Sporichthya polymorpha DSM 43042: one gene and its partner. The protein of the gene in region 1 interacts with the protein of each later gene in a pairwise test. Links are inferred from orthologs where the notes say so. Each region holds a gene or a part of one and is shown in the gene's direction. Other genes may lie near its edges.

Region 1 (8,008 bases):
CGACGAGGCCGGCGGCCTGTCGGGCCGGCCGGTCCACGCGATGTCCGTCCGGACCGTCGCGTTCGTCGTGAAGGAGGCCGGCGACTCGCTGCCGGTCATCGGCGTCGGCGGGATCCTCGACCCCGACGACGCGACCCGCATGTTCGATGCCGGCGCTCAGCTGGTCCAGCTCTACACCGGCTTCGTCTACCGGGGTCCCGGCCTGGTCCGCGGCATCGTCAAGCGCGCTCGCTGACGAGCACCCGCCCGTCCGCGTCCACCTCGACGAACTCGCCGAGCGCGAGTTCGCCGAGTTGCGGCGTGACCGTTCCGCGGTCGCCGACGACGACCAGGACCATCTCGTCCAGGTCGAGGAAGTCGGCCAGGAGCTGCCGCAGTGAGGCCGGCGTCAGGTCGGCGACCCGGCCGGGCAGGCCGTCGTAGAAGTCGGTCGGCAGACCGCACTGGAAGAGCCCCGCTGTCGTCCGCGCGGCGGCGGACGTGGTCGGGAACAGCTGCGCGATCGACGCCACCAGTGACTGCCGCGCCTTGGTCAGCTCCTCGTCGGTCACGGGCTCGCCGATGATCCGCTCGAGCTCGACGAAGATCTCGCGGATCGCCGGCCCGGTCTGGCGGGCGTCGACCGCGGTGTCGATGAGGAACGGGGTCGGTCCGCGGCCGCCGGTGAAGAACGAGAACGCGCCGTAGGTGTAGCCCTTGTCCTCGCGGAGATTGCCGTTGAGCCGGCTCGTGAACAGGCCGCCGAGCACGAGGTTGCCGACGGCCAGCGGGTCGAACCGCGCGTCACCGCGGGGCCGACCCGGCAGGCCGAGCCGCAGCGCGGTCTGCGTCGCGCCCGGCATGTCGACGAAGGCCAGCCGGGGGCCGGAGCGCCGGGCCGGACCCGGCGTCGGCGGCGTCTCGCCGGCGCCCTCCCACGACCCGAACGCGGACTGCGCGAGCTCGCGCGCCCGCGCCTCGTCGACGTCACCGGTGAGGATCAGCGCACACGTCGCCGGGGTGAAGGTCTTGCCGTGAAGCTCCGTCAGATCGTCGACGGTCACCCGGCCCACGCCGTCGGGATTGCCGACCGACCGGTGGTCGTAGGGGTGGGCCGGTCCGTAGATCAGCGGGAGGATCGCCGAGCGCGCCACCTCGCCGACGTCGGCGCGGGCGCCGCGGATCTCGTCCTGCTGCTGCTTGCGCAGCCGGGCGACGTCCTCCTCGCGCAGGCCGGGGCGCTGGACGAGGTCGGCGAGCAGGTGGAGGCCGTCCGACGCCTTGTCGCTGAGCAGGTTGATGCTCAGCGTGAGGGCGTCCATCTCCGCCGTTGAGCGCAGACTCGCGCCGAGCGCGGACACCTCGGCCGCGGTCCGGTCGGGGGTGCGGCCGGCGTCGCCCTCGCGAAGGACACGGCCGAGCAGCTCGGTCGCCCCGGCGCGGTCGTGCGGATCGGCGGCGCTGCCGCCGAGGGCGACGACCGAGGCCGTGACGAGCGGGAGGCGCCCCATCGGGACGGTGAAGACCCGCAGCCCGTTGGGCAGGGTGAAGCCGCCGATGCGGGGGAGTGTCGTGGGCACCTGCGGACCGGGGCCGGGGACGGCGTCGCGCCAGGATTCGGCCGAGACCACCGGCTCCGACTCCGCGGGCAGGACGGTCGGCTCCGGCGGGTCCGGCGGGAGGTGCCGCGGCCCGGGCTGGGTCTCGATCACCAGCCGACGGTCGGTCAGATAGCGGTTCGCGAACTCGCGCAGGCTCTGCGCGGTCACGGCCCGGTAGGCCGCGAGGTCCTGGGCCAGGTAGTCCGGCGTTCCCGTGTAGTGGTTGTAGAGGTTGAGCTTGTCGGCACGGTCGCCGAACCCGCCGATCGCCTCAACGGAACGGATCGTCGCGACGAGGGCGTTGGTCTTCGCCGCCTCCACGCGGTCGGCGTCGAGGTCGGCCGCGCGCACCTGCGCCAGGACGTCGTCGACCTCCCGCAGCAGCTCGGCGGTGGTGTGCCCGGACGCGGCGACGACCTCGATCTGGAAGGCCGAGCCCTGACCGTGCGAGTCCTGGTAGGCGTAGACCGACGTCGCCACCTTGAGCTCGCGGATCAGGCGCGTCCGCAGCAGGCTGTGCGCGTCGCCGGCGAGGACGTGGGCGAGCACGTCGGCGTCGGCGTCACCCTCCGCGAAGGCGAGCGCGGACGGCCAGGCGAGCGTCAGCTTCGGCAGCACGACGTCGTCGGTGAGGGTGAGCCGGCGCTCCTCGGTCAGGTCGGGGGCCCGGTGCACCTGCCGCGGGACGTCGGCACCGCGCGGGATCGTGCCGAAGTACTTCTCGACGAGCTCGCGGGCACGGGCCGGGTCGAAGTTCCCGGTGATGGCCAGCGTCGCGTTGTTCGGGACGTAGTAGGTCCGGAAGAAGTCGCGGACGTCGTCGAGCTGGGTCGACGCGATGTCGGTGTGCGAGCCGATGATCGACGCGTGGTACGGGTGCGGCGCCGGGAACAGGATCTCGTTCACGGCCTGGTAGGTCAGCGCGTACGGGGCCTGCTCCCAGTTCTGCCGCCGCTCGTTACGGACCACCGCGATCTGGTTCGCGAGGTTCCGGGCGTCCAGGCAGTCGAGCAGGTAGGCCATCCGGTCGCTCTCGATCCAGAGCGCCAGCTCGAGCTGCTCGGGCGGCAGGTTCGGGATGACGTAGTTCGTGTAGTCGTTGTGCGTCGAGGCGTTCGTGTACGCCCCGACCGACTCGGTGAGGATGTCGATCAGCTCGCCGGGGACGTGCCCGGAGCCCTCGAACATCATGTGCTCGAAGAGGTGGGCGAACCCCGTCGAACCGGGCCGCTCGTCGACCGCACCGACGTGGTACCAGAGGTTCGTCGCCACCGTGGCCGCCGCCGGCTCGGGGGAGAGGATCACCTCGAGTCCGTTGTCGAGGACGTACTTCTCGACCGGGATCGAGATCTCCACCAATACCCCCCAGGACTTCGCACCGGCGCCTGCGTTCCACCCTAGGCGCGCGCCGGGGTCTGGACAGAAACTCGTGTGAGATGACAATCTCTAGCGAGTTGCTGGACAATGAACTCCAGTAAGTCGATACTCCATGTCATGTTTACCGCCCGCCCGCGTGGCTCCGTTCTGTCCCGCCGTCAGTTCACGGCCCTGTTCACCGGCACCGCCGGAGCCGTCCTCCTCTCCGCGTGCGGGGGTGGCTCCGACGACACCGTCGGCAGCTCGTCCTCGACGGAGGGCTCCTCGGCGCCCCAGAGCGGCAAGGGCACTCTCGCCCTGGTCGCGTTCGCGGTGCCGAAGGTCGGCTTCGACAAGCTGATCCCCGCGTTCAACGCGACCGAGGCCGGGTCCGGCGTCTTCTTCTCGCAGTCCTACGGCGCCTCCGGCGACCAGTCCCGCAAGGTCGAGGCCGGCCTGCCGACCGACATCGTCCTGTTCTCCCTCGAGCCCGACATGACCCGCCTGGTCAAGGCCGGCCTCGTCGACGCGAACTGGAAGGACGGCGAGTTCCACGGCGTCCCGGCCAGCTCCGTCGTCACGCTCGTCGTCCGCAAGGGCAACCCGAAGAACATCAAGGACTGGGACGACCTGGTCCGCGACGACATCGAGATCGTCAGCCCGAACCCGCTCTCGTCCGGCTCCGCCAAGTGGAACCTGCTCGCGCCGTACCTCTGGAAGAGCAACGGCGGCGAGGACCAGCAGGCCGGTCTGGACCTGGTCAAGGGCATCGTCGACAACCTCAAGGGCCAGCCGAAGTCCGGCCGCGAGGCCTCCGAGCTGTTCACCGCCGGCACGGGCGACGTCCTGCTCAGCTACGAGAACGAGGCGATCCTCCTCGTGAACGACGGCGAGGACGTCGAGTACGTCACCCCGCCGTCGACCCTGCTGATCGAGAACCCGTTCGCGATCGTCAACAAGACCAAGAGCCGCGAGGCCGCCGAGGCCTTCCGCGACTTCCTGTACTCCGACGAGGGTCAGCGCCTGTGGGGCGAGGCCGGCTTCCGCCCGGTGAAGTCGAACATCTTCTCCGAGTTCTCGGACAAGTACCCGTCGCCCGAGAAGCTCTGGAAGATCGACGAGCTGGGTGGCTGGGACAAGATCAACGCCGAGCTCTTCGACGCCGACAACGGCCTGATCACGAAGATCTACACCGAGATCAACTCGTGAGTCTGGCCCTCGACTCTCCGGGGACGCCGGCGGCCGCTCCGGCGCCGGCGCCCCGGCGTTCCCGGCGGCGGATGTTCGCGCCGCCGGTCGGCGGGATCGGGCCGGTCGGCCTCGGGGTCGCCACGCTGTGGTTGTCGCTGATCGTGCTGCTGCCGCTCGCCGCGGTCGCGACGAAGTCCTTCGAGAAGGGCCCGGACGGGTTCTGGGACGCGGTCACCGCGCCGTCGGCCAAAGCGGCGCTGACGTTCACGCTCGGCGTCTCGGTGCTCGTGGCGCTGATCAACGTGCTCGTCGGGACGCTGATCGCGTGGGTCCTCGTGCGCGACGAGTTCCCCGGCAAGGGCGTCGTCAACGCCCTGATCGACCTGCCGTTCGCCCTGCCGACGATCGTCGCGAGCATCGTGCTGCTCAGCCTGTACGGCCCGCGCAGCCCGATCGACGTCAACCTCGTCGCGACCAAGCCGGCCGTCGTGCTCGCGCTGCTGTTCGTGACGCTGCCGTTCGTCGTGCGCACGGTGCAACCGGTGCTGATGGAGCTCGACGCCGAGGCCGAGGAGGCCGCGGCGTCGCTCGGGGCGAGCAACGTCGTGATCTTCCGCCGGATCATCCTGCCGGCGCTCGCGCCCGCGCTGCTCTCCGGCGCGGGGCTCGCGTTCGCCCGGGCGATCGGCGAGTTCGGCTCGGTCGTGCTCATCGGTGGCGGCATCCCGCGCGACACCGAGGTCGCGTCGCAGTACATCGCCACGCAGATCGAGGTGGACCGTCCGGTGAACGCGGCCGCGGTGTCGGTCGCCCTGCTCGCGATCTCGTTCCTGGTCCTGCTGGTGCTGCGGGTCGTCGGCGCCCGCGCGGCGCGGAGGCACTGACGCCGTGCAGACCAGGACCTCCACCAAACTGACGCTGCGTCTGCTCGCGCTCGGGTACCTCGGGATCCTGCTCGCGGTGCCGCTGGGCATGATCTTCTGGCGCACGTTCGAGAACGGCTTCGGCCCGTTCTGGGACTCCGTCACGACGCCCGCGTGCCAGTCGGCGATCCAGCTCTCGCTGCTGATCGTGGCGATCGTCGTGCCGATCAACGTCGTGTTCGGCGTGATCACCGCCCTGGCCCTGGCCCGCGGGAAGTTCCCGGGCCGCGGCATCGTCCAGGCGATCGTCGACCTGCCGTTCGCGGTCTCGCCGGTCGTCGTCGGTGTCTCGCTGATCCTGCTCTGGGGTGTCAACGGCTGGTTCGGCGCGCTCGCCGAGAACGGCTTCCGGATCATCTTCTCGCTGCCCGGCATGATCCTGGCGACGATCTTCGTGACGCTGCCGTTCGTCGTGCGCGAGGTCGAGCCCGTGCTGCACGAGATCGGCGACGAGCAGGAACAGGCCGCCGCCACCCTCGGGGCCTCGCGCTGGCAGACGTTCTGGCGCATCACGCTGCCGGCCATCCGCTGGGGCCTGGTCTACGGCGTCGTGCTCACCGTCGCGCGTTCGCTGGGGGAGTTCGGTGCGCTGACGGTCGTCGCGGGCGGCGTCCCCGGGGAGTCGCAGACGCTGACGCTGCTCGTGCACGCCCGCTACACCGACGACCGCAACACGTTCGGGGCGTACTCGGCCGCGACCGTGCTGATGGGTCTGGCCCTGCTCACCCTGCTCCTGATGACCCTCGTCAACCGCCGGAGGACGAAGCAGTGATCACCGTCTCCAACGTCACCAAGTTCTACTCGGACTTCAAGGCCCTCGACGACGTCTCGCTCGTCGTCCCGGACGGGTCGCTGACCGCGCTGCTCGGGCCGTCGGGCTCGGGCAAGACGTCGCTGCTGCGCGTCATCGCGGGGCTCGAGGAGCCCGACGCGGGTGCGGTCGTGATCTCGGGTCAGGACGTCACCCACGTCCGTCCGCAGGGCCGCAACATCGGCTTCGTGTTCCAGCACTACGCGGCGTTCAAGCACATGACGGTGCGGGACAACGTTGCCTTCGGTCTGACGATCCGAAAGAAGCCGAAGGCGCAGATCGACGCCCGCGTCGACGAACTGCTCGGCATCGTCGGTCTCGCCGGGTATCACGACCGGTACCCGAACCAGCTCTCCGGCGGTCAGCGCCAACGCATGGCGCTCGCCCGGGCGCTCGCGGTGGACCCGAAGGTCCTCCTGCTCGACGAGCCGTTCGGCGCCCTGGACGCGAAGGTCCGTGAGGAGCTCCGCGCGTGGCTGCGCCGCCTCCACGACGAGGTGCACGTCACCACCGTCCTGGTCACGCACGACCAGGAGGAGGCGATGGACGTCGCCGGGCACATCGTGGTGATGAACGCCGGCCGCATCGAGCAGGTCGGCACGCCCCGCGAGGTCTACGAGAACCCGCAGACCGAGTTCGTCCTGCGGTTCCTGGGGCCGGTGGCGACCCTGCGCGGCCGCCTCGTCCGCCCCCACGACCTCGTTCTGTCGCGGCACGCGTCGGCGGGTTCGGTCGCGGGCAAGGTCAACCGCGTCACGCATCTGGGGTTCGAGGTGCGGGTCGAGGTGCGCACCCACGACGAGGAGATCGTCACCGCGCAGCTGACCCGCGGCGAGGCCTGGCACCTCGGGATCGAGGCGGGGGACGAGGTGCACATCACCGCCGAGACGGCCCCGCGGCGCCCCGGCACGGGCGCGCACGACCCGATCGCGGTCGTCTGAGAGTGCTCCGCGGGTCGTAGGGTCGAGACCATGACGGAACCCTTCGGTCAGCGGCTCTGGAACGCGGTCGCCTCGCACGGCCCGCTGTGCGTCGGGATCGACCCCCACGCCTCGCTCCTGGCGGCCTGGGGGCTCCCGGACGACGCCGGCGGGGCGGAGCGGTTCGGCCGCACCGTGGTCGAGGCGCTGGCCGGGCGCGTAGCCGTCGTGAAGCCGCAGTCGGCGTTCTTCGAGCGGTTCGGCGCGGCCGGGGTGTCGGCGCTGGAGCGCACGGTCGCGGACGCGCGGGCGGCCGGTCTGCTGGTCCTGCTCGACGTCAAGCGCGGCGACATCGGGACGACCGCCGCCGCCTACGCGCAGGCCTACCTGGACCCCGCCAGTCCGCTCTGCGCGGACGCCCTGACCGTCTCGCCCTACCTGGGCTTCGGCTCGCTGCAGCCCTTCCTCGACGCCGCGGCGGCCCACGGCGGCGGCGTCTTCGTGCTCGCCCTGACCTCCAACCCGGAGGGGCCGCAGGTGCAGCACGCGCGTACCGCCGAGGGACGCACCGTGGCGGGGAGCATGCTCTCCGCAGTCGCGGCCGCGAACGCGGGGCAGGCTCCGCAGGGTTCGATCGGCGTCGTCGTCGGCGCCACGATCGGTGACACGGCAGAGGACCTGGCGATCAACGGTCCGCTCCTCGTGCCCGGCCTGGGTGCGCAGGGTGGCGGCGCGGACGACCTGCGCCGGCTCTTCGGTCCCGTCGCCCCGCACGTCCTGCCGAGCGTCTCCCGGGAGATCCTCGGGGCGGGCCCGGATCCGGCGGCGCTGGCGGATGCCGCCGCCCGGGCCGGTGACCTGTACGCAGCCGTTTTGCGGTAGCGTCGCCGCTGGTGGCACGGCGGATGCCATCACGAAGTCGAGTCCGAACGAGTAAGTCGAGGTGACCCTGCCGTGGCCCTTCCCCCGCTGACTCCCGAGCAGCGTGCCGCAGCACTTGAGAAGGCCGCCATTGCCCGGCGGGAGCGCGCCGAGGTGAAGAACCGCCTCAAGCACTCCGGGGCCTCCCTCGCGCAGGTGATCAAGGAGGGGCAGGAGAACGAGATTATCGGCAAGATGAAGGTCTCGGCCCTGCTCGAATCCATGCCGGGTGTCGGCAAGGTGCGCGCGAAGCAGATCATGGAGCGCCTGGGCATCTCCGAGACGCGTCGCGTCCGCGGCCTCGGC
Region 2 (7,869 bases), 960 kb from region 1 along the record:
CTGTCGAGGACACCCCCGCGCTGACCAGCACGGACGTCGACGAGCAGGCCGCCGCGGAGGGCGCCGAGGGAGCCGCCGAGCAGGCCGAGGAGACCGGCCCGAGCACCGTGACCGCCTCGCCGGACGACCCGGACGCGGCGGCCCCGGAGGAGCCGGAGGCGAAGCCCGCGCGGCGCCGTCGCCGGGCGTCCTCGCCGGTGAAGGCCCCGGAACCGGTGACCGCGTGAACCTCGGCGGAAACCTCGGCGGACGCCTCGGTTTGAGGCGAGGTCTCCGGCTCAGGTAGCCTGACCCGTCGGCGCCGCGCGTCATGGTTTCGCGCGCGCCCAACGAGCAGTTCCACAGCAGTTCGCAGTTGTCGTGTATCGATCCACAGAGAGTGAGCCCGCGGTGTACGCGATCGTCCGCGCCGGCGGCCGTCAGGAGAAGGTCGCCACCGGCGACGTCGTCGAGCTCGACCGCGTCAGCGGTGAGCCCGGTTCCACGCTGGAGCTTCCGGCCGTGCTGGTGGTGGACGGTTCGACCGTCACCAGCGACGCCGCCGCTCTGGCGAAGGTGAAGGTCACCGCCGAGGTGGTCGCCCACACCAAGGGCCCGAAGATCGAGATCCTGCACTACAAGAACAAGTCGGGGCACCGCGTCCGCCAGGGTCACCGCTCGAAGCTGACCCAGGTGAAGGTCACCGGCATCACCACCGGGAAGTAGGGGCACGCGTCATGGCACACAAGAAGGGCGCGTCGTCCACGCGCAACGGTCGCGACTCCAACGCGCAACGCCTCGGCGTGAAGCGGTTCGGTGGTCAGGTCGTCAACGCCGGCGAGATTCTCGTCCGCCAGCGCGGCACCCACTTCCACCCGGGGCTGAACGTCGGCCGTGGCGGTGACGACACCCTGTTCGCGCTCGCCGCGGGCGCCGTGCAGTTCGGCACGCGGCGCGGGCGCAAGGTCGTCAACATCGTTCCGGCGGAGTAACCGCCACCGCATTCTTCGTTCCGAGGGTGGCCCGCGCGCTGCGGTCCACCCTCGTCGCGTGTCTGGAGAGAGTTCGTGACCACCTTCGTCGACCGCGTGGTGCTGCACGTGGCTGCCGGCGACGGCGGGGACGGCTGCGCCTCCATCCATCGTGAGAAGTTCAAACCGCTCGGCGGCCCCGACGGCGGCAACGGCGGGCGCGGCGGCGACGTCGTGCTGGTCGTCGACCCGGGCGTGACGACGCTGCTCGACTACCACCACTCGCCGCACCGCAACGCCGGCTCCGGCAAGGCCGGGCAGGGGAGCAACCGCAGCGGCGCGGACGGCGCCGACATCGAGCTGCGCGTCCCCGACGGCACCGCCGTGACCACCACCGACGGGCAGTTCGTCACCGACCTGCTCGGCCCCGGCACCCGCTTCGTGCTCGCCCGGGGCGGCCGCGGCGGCCTCGGGAACGCCGCGCTCGCCTCGACCCGCCGCAAGGCGCCCGGCTTCGCGCTGCTCGGCGAGCCGGGGGAGTCGCTCTCGGTCGTGCTGGAGCTGAAGTCGGTCGCCGACGTCGCGCTCGTCGGGTACCCGAGCGCGGGCAAGTCGTCGCTGATCGCCGCGATGTCGGCGGCGCGGCCGAAGATCGCCGACTACCCGTTCACCACGCTCGTGCCGAACCTCGGCGTCGTGCAGGCCGGCGACGTGCGGTTCACGATCGCGGACGTGCCCGGCCTGATCCCCGGGGCGTCGCAGGGCAAGGGCCTCGGCCTGGAGTTCCTGCGCCACGTCGAGCGGTGCTCGGTGCTCGTCCACGTGCTCGACTGCGCGACGCTGGAGCCCGGCCGCGACCCGATCTCCGACCTCGACGTCATCGAGTCCGAGCTGGCCTCCTACGGCGGCCTGGAGGACCGGCCGCGGATCGTCGCGCTGAACAAGGTCGACATCCCCGAGGGCCGTGACCTCGCCGAGCTCGTGCGCCCCGACCTGGAGGCCCGCGGCCTGCGGGTGCTGGAGGTCTCCGCGGTCAGCCACGACGGCCTGCGGGCGCTCGGCTTCGCGCTCGCGGAACTCGTCACCGCCGCCCGGGCCGCCGCGCCCGCCCCCGAGCCGGAGCGGATCGTCCTGCGCCCCGCCGCGGTCGGGGAGAGCGGTTTCACGGTCACCAAGGAGCAGACCGACGAGGGCGTGGCCTACGTCGTCCGGGGCGAGAAGCCCCGGCGCTGGGTGCGGCAGACGGACTTCTCCAACCCCGAGGCCGTCGGTTACCTCGCCGACCGGCTCGCCCGCCTCGGCATCGAGGAGCAGCTGTTCAAGCTCGGCGCGCAGGAGGGCGACACGGTCATCATCGCCGGCCGCATCTCGCCCGCGGCGCCGGACGGACTCGGCGACGACGCCGTCGTCTTCGACTGGGAACCGACGATCGCCGCGGGAGCCGAGCTGCTCCACGGGCGTCGGGGGACGGACCTGCGCCTGGAGGGGCGGTGACGCCGGCCCGCGCCGGAGGCCGGCGCGGGGACGTCCTCGCCGCCCGCCGGGTCGTCGTCAAGGTCGGGTCGTCCTCGTTGACGACCGCCCGGGGCGGGATCGACTACGAACGCGTCGACGCCCTCGTGGACGTGATCGCCGCGCGGCGCAAGGTCGGGGTAGACGTCGTGCTCGTCTCGTCCGGCGCCATCGCCGCGGGGCTCGCGCCGCTGTCGCTGAGGACGCGTCCGAAGGACCTCGCCACCCAGCAGGCCGCGGCCAGCGTCGGGCAGGGACTGCTCGTCGCCCGGTACGCACAATCCTTTGCCCGCTACGATCTGACGGTCGGTCAGGTGCTGCTGACCGCCGAGGACATGATCCGGCGCGCGCACCACCGCAACGCCCAGCGGACCCTGTACCGACTGCTGGAGATGCGGGCCGTCCCAATCGTCAACGAGAACGACACGGTCGCGACGCACGAGATCCGCTTCGGCGACAACGACCGGCTCGCGGCGCTCGTGGCGCACCTGGTCCACGCGGACCTGCTCGTGCTGCTCTCCGACGTCGACGGGCTCTACGACGGCGACCCCCGCAAGCCGGGCGCGACGCTGATCTCCGAGGTGCGGGGCCCGCACGACCTCGACGGCGTCGTCCTCGGCCGGGCCGGGTCCGCCGGCGTCGGAACCGGGGGGATGGGAACCAAGGTCGACGCGGCGCGCATCGCGACCACGGCCGGCATCCCGGTCGTCCTCGCCGGCGCTGCGTACGCCGACGCGGCGCTGTCGGGGGAGTCGGTCGGGACCCACTTCACGAGGACGGGGCGTCGGGCCGCCACGCGGCTGCTCTGGCTCGCCCACGCGACCACCCCGCGCGGGTCGCTCACGCTGGACGCCGGAGCGGTGAAAGCCGTGGTCGGAGGCCGGAAGTCGCTCCTGCCGGCGGGCGTGACGGGGGTCGCCGGGACGTTCGTCGCCGGAGATCCCGTGGACCTTCTGGACGAAAACGGTCACGCGGTGGCCCGCGGGCTGGTCAACTTTGATGCGGCAGAGATTCCGGGACTGCTCGGGCGTTCCACCCGGGACCTCGCCGCGGAACTGGGACCGGCGTACGAACGCGAGATCGTCCATCGGGACGACCTGGTGCTCTTACGCCACTCTCCGTAACTGACCGGAATCGAAAGGCCACCGTGGACGATCCCTCAGGTGTATTCCGCGGACGGTTGCGCGCCGTCGACGGCAACGGTGGTGACGGTGAGCGACTGTGGCACGTCACCGTCACGGTTGCCGGGCCCGCGGTCTGCCCGGACGAGGTCCGCGCCGGGCTGGAGCGGCTCGGGCTCGACCACCCGTTCCTGATGTCGGGGCGCTACGCCGCCGACCGGGCCGAGGTCCGGTACTGGGAGGAGGCCCCCGACGTCCACGACGCCCTGGCCATGGCGCTGCGCCTGTGGGGGGAGCACCGCATCACCGCGGGCCTCCCGGCCTGGTCGATCGTCGGTCTCGAGGTCGTCGACCGGGAGACCTACCGCCGCCGCGGCCACACCGCGCCCCTGGTCAGCCCCGGCGTCCGCCCCTTCTGACCGCCCCCGGCCCCCCGCCCCGTCAAGAAAGGGTGACACCCTTTTTTGACAGGGCGGCTGACCTGCGGAAATCGCGGTGCGAGGCGCGGGTGGACGCGAACTAGACTCGCAGCCATGAGCGACGAGACCGCTGTCCTCGACACCGCCCGCCGGGCCCGCGTGGCCGCGACCGACCTCGCGGTGGCCTCCCGGGCCACCAAGGACGCCGCGCTGCACGCGATGGCCGACGCTCTGCTCGCCGCGGCGCCGCAGATCCTGGAGGCCAACGCCGCCGACTGCGCGCGCGCCGAGGCCGGGGGCACCCCGCCGGCGATCATCGACCGGCTGCGGCTCGACGACGGGCGCGTCCAGGGGATGGCCCAGGGTCTGCGTGACGTCGCCGGGCTGCCCGACCCGGTCGGCGAGGTCGTCCGTGGCTCGACACTGCCGAACGGTCTGGAGCTGCGGCAGGTCCGCGTCCCGTTCGGGGTCGTCGGGATCATCTACGAGGCCCGCCCGAACGTGACCGCCGACGGAGCCGGCCTGGCGCTGAAGTCCGGCAACGCGGTGCTGCTGCGGGGCTCGTCCTCCGCGAAGGCGTCCAACACCGCGATCGTGGCCGCGCTGCGCGACGGGATCGTGTCCGTGGGCCTGCCCGCCGACGCCGTTCAGCTCGTCCCCGGCGACACCCACGACGCCGTCAAGCACCTGATGCGGGCGCGCGGCCTGGTCGACGTGCTGATCCCGCGCGGCGGGGCGGCGCTGATCAAGTCGGTCGTCGAGGAGTCGACGGTGCCGGTGATCGAGACCGGCGTCGGCAACTGCCACGTCTACGTCGACGCGGACGCCGACCTCGACGTCGCCGAGAAGATCCTCGTCAACGCCAAGGCGCACCGCCCGAGCGTCTGCAACGCCGCCGAGACGGTGCTCGTCCACGCCGACGTCGCCGAGGCCTTCGTGCCCCGCGCCGTGGCGGCGCTGGGCAAGGTCGGCGTCACGGTCCACGGCGACGCCGATGTCGCGCGCCTCGCCCGCGCGGAGGTGGTTCCCGCGACCGCCGAGGACTGGGACACCGAATACCTCAGCCTCGACATCGCGGCCGCCGTCGTGCCCTCGCTCGAGGACGCGATCACCCACATCCGCGAACACGGCTCCGGCCACACCGAGGCGATCGTGACCCGCAGCCAGGGCGCCGCCCGCCGCTTCGTCGCGGCCGTCGACGCCGCCGCCGTCGTCGTCAACGCCTCGACCCGGTTCACCGACGGCGGGGAGTTCGGCTTCGGCGCCGAGATCGGCATCTCCACCCAGAAGCTCCACGCCCGCGGCCCCATGGGCCTCCCCGAGCTGACCAGCACCAAGTACGTCGTCACCGGCGACGGCCACATCCGCGGCTGACCGGACCCCTGCGGGATGACGTCCCGCAGCGGTGGGGTGTCGGCCCTTGTGTGGGCCGACACGGGAGGTCTGCGGGACGTCATCCCGCGAGGAGCTGGGCCTCGATCTCGGCCGGGAGGCCGTGGACGGGACGGTCGGGGCGCTGGGACGGCCGGCCGTCGGACCGGAGCCAGGCCCAGGTGTCGGCGACGGTGTCCCGGACCGGGCGGCAGACCAGGCCGGTCGCGGCGGCCAGGAAGGTGTCGGACTCCAGGAACCCGGCGAACTCGCCGGTCTCCGGGACCCAGCAGGGCAGATGGGTCCACGGTTGCGCGCCGGCGGCGGCGAGGCGGTCTTCGTCGACCCAGACCAGCCGGGCGGCGGAACCGGTCACGTCCACGCAGGCCTGCAGCAGGTCGGCGGTCGTCGCGTGCCCGGAGCGGCTGACGACGTCCACGGGGCCCGCGAGATCGCCCGCGACGCCGTCCAGCAGCCAACGGGCCAGATCACGGGCGTCGACGTACTGCAGGGGTCGGTCGGGCCGTCCCGGGGCCACCACGGGGCCGCCGCGGGCGATCCGGTCCAGCCACCAGGGCAGGCGGCCGATGTCCTCGTGCGGGCCCAGGATCAGCCCCGCACGGGCCAGGACGGCGTCCGGGAAGGACTCCAGCAGGGCGAGCTCGGCCCCGCGCTTGATCGCGGCGTAGTCGCCGTCGGCGGCGGTCGGGTCGCCCTCGACCACCGGCGAGGACTCGTTTGCGTGCGTGCCCCACACGTACACCGACAGCGACGAGACGTACCCGAGCCGCCCCACGCGGCCCCGGAGCAGGCGCGCGGACAGCCGGGCCACGGCCGGCGCCCCCGCCCAGGTGTCGACGACGGCGTCCCAGGTCTGTCCGCCCAGGGCTTCCGCGAGGGCAGCCGCATCGGTCCGGTCCGCAATCCGGACACGGACCCCGGCGGGCAGGGCACCGGTCAGCCCCCGGTGCACCGCGGTGACGTCCCAGCCCCGCGTCAGCGCGTCGTCCACGAGCGCGCGCCCGACGAACCGCGTCCCGCCGAGCACCAGGAGTCGCATGCCGCCCACTCTGCCAAGAACGGGACGTGAAATGCTGCGTCCTGACGCCTGACCGCAGTAGTGAGCCGCACAATCCAGGAGAGCCGACGCCGTGATCGTGCAGACCGTGACCAACATCGTGGTTGCCGCCGAGGCCGAGCACGCCGAGCGCACCCAGCACGAGCCCTACCTGGTCGGGGTCTCGGTGTTCGTCGTGCTCATCCTGATGCTGCTCGGCACGCTGTCCTTCAACCGCCACAAGTGACACCCGCCCGGCGGTGACCCCTGGTGCGGACGCTGCCGTGAGCGCGCCGGGACCTCGCCTCGGGGTGATGGGCGGCACCTTCGACCCGATCCACCACGGGCACCTCGTGGCCGCCGCGGCGGTGGCGGACTCCTTCGGCCTCGACGAGGTCGTCTTCGTGCCCACCGGGCAGCCGTGGCAGAAGGAGGGGCGCGAGGTCGCGCCCGCCGAGGACCGCTATCTGATGACCGTGATCGCGACCGCCTCGAACCCGCGTTTCTCGGTCAGCCGCGTCGACATCGACCGGCCGGGCCGGACGTACACGATCGACACGCTGCGCCACCTGCGCAACGCCTACGGCCCGGGCACCGAGCTGTACTTCATCACCGGCGCGGACGCGCTCTCGGAGATCCTCACCTGGCGCGACCCCGCGACGCTGTTCGAGCTCGCTCACTTCGTCGGCTGCACGCGGCCGGGGCACACACTCGCCGACCCGGGCCTGCCCGGCGCGCGGGTGAGCCTGGTCGAGATCCCCGCACTCGCGATCTCCTCGACGGACTGCCGCGCCCGCGTCGCCACAAACCGGTCCATCCAGTACCTCGTCCCCGACGGCGTCATGCAGTACATCGCCAAGCGCCGCCTCTACCGGTCGTGAGTCGATCGTGAGCGACGACCGGGAGGAGACGCCGCCGGAGCAGACCGGCGAGCAGACGGGCGAGCAGACGGGCGAGCAGGCGCGGGAGAAGGCCTACAGCACCGAGCAGTTCGCGTTCGTCGAGACCGACTCCGAGGCCGACGAGGAGGTCTCGAGCTGGCTGAGCTTCATGAACTCGCGGGCGGGCCGCAAGGTCGACCGGCGGGAGCAGCGGCGGGAGCGCCGGGTCCTGCTCGGGGCGACGCTCGGCCTGGTCGCGCTGATCGCCGGGGTCGTGTTCTGGAAGCCGTGGAGCACGTCGGGGAAGTCGGTCGACACCGGCCACCACGTCATGGGCGCCGACCGCGTCGCGGTGCTGTTCCAGGTGCAGGCCACGAACTCGGAGGCTGCCACGTCGGCGATCCTGCTCCACGACCGGCGCGGCGGGGGCAAGGGCGCGCTCGTGACCGTGCCCGCCGACCTCGTCCTGCCCGTCGAGGGGGAGGGCCGCCTGACGGTCCGTAGTGCGCTCGCCGAGGCGGGTCCGACGCTGACCCGCGAGGCCCTCGCGGAACTGCT

Evidence for each region.
Region 2: the proteins of SPOPO_RS0120750 (region 1) and SPOPO_RS0125175 interact in binary tests that used the Escherichia coli proteins (3 or more experiments, as listed by UniProt). The link is inferred for Sporichthya polymorpha DSM 43042 from one-to-one orthologs.

Annotation. Positions count from the first base shown.
Region 1 is NZ_KB913029.1:4,256,117-4,264,124, forward strand. Bases 4,837-7,810 are described here. They hold SPOPO_RS0120750 (sulfate/molybdate ABC transporter ATP-binding protein), read left to right. Parts: upstream 4,837-5,818; coding sequence 5,819-6,802; downstream 6,803-7,810. Other genes in these bases: cysT (sulfate ABC transporter permease subunit CysT), read left to right, coding at 4,837-5,011; cysW (sulfate ABC transporter permease subunit CysW), read left to right, coding at 5,016-5,822; pyrF (orotidine-5'-phosphate decarboxylase), read left to right, coding at 6,833-7,663; mihF (integration host factor, actinobacterial type), read left to right, coding at 7,736-7,810. In the rest of the region: SPOPO_RS0120725 (quinone-dependent dihydroorotate dehydrogenase), read left to right, coding at 1-235; SPOPO_RS30840 (M16 family metallopeptidase), read right to left, coding at 219-2,936; SPOPO_RS0120735 (sulfate ABC transporter substrate-binding protein), read left to right, coding at 3,075-4,145; more of cysT, read left to right, coding at 4,217-4,836; more of mihF, read left to right, coding at 7,811-8,008. UniProt on the Escherichia coli protein: Part of the ABC transporter complex CysAWTP involved in sulfate/thiosulfate import. Responsible for energy coupling to the transport system.
Region 2 is NZ_KB913029.1:5,219,763-5,227,631, reverse strand. The notes cover bases 3,412-6,246. They hold SPOPO_RS0125175 (glutamate-5-semialdehyde dehydrogenase), read left to right. Parts: upstream 3,412-4,116; coding sequence 4,117-5,376; downstream 5,377-6,246. Other genes in these bases: SPOPO_RS0125170 (NAD-dependent epimerase/dehydratase family protein), read right to left, coding at 5,456-6,246; SPOPO_RS0125180 (hypothetical protein), read left to right, coding at 3,610-4,002; proB (glutamate 5-kinase), read left to right, coding at 3,412-3,586. Outside these bases: SPOPO_RS0125205 (Rne/Rng family ribonuclease), read left to right, coding at 1-227; rplU (50S ribosomal protein L21), read left to right, coding at 391-705; rpmA (50S ribosomal protein L27), read left to right, coding at 717-971; GTPase ObgE, read left to right, coding at 1,047-2,444; more of proB, read left to right, coding at 2,441-3,411; more of SPOPO_RS0125170, read right to left, coding at 6,247-6,433; SPOPO_RS34600 (hypothetical protein), read left to right, coding at 6,525-6,677; nadD (nicotinate-nucleotide adenylyltransferase), read left to right, coding at 6,745-7,311; SPOPO_RS0125155 (LCP family protein), read left to right, coding at 7,319-7,869. UniProt on the Escherichia coli protein: Catalyzes the NADPH-dependent reduction of L-glutamate 5-phosphate into L-glutamate 5-semialdehyde and phosphate. The product spontaneously undergoes cyclization to form 1-pyrroline-5-carboxylate.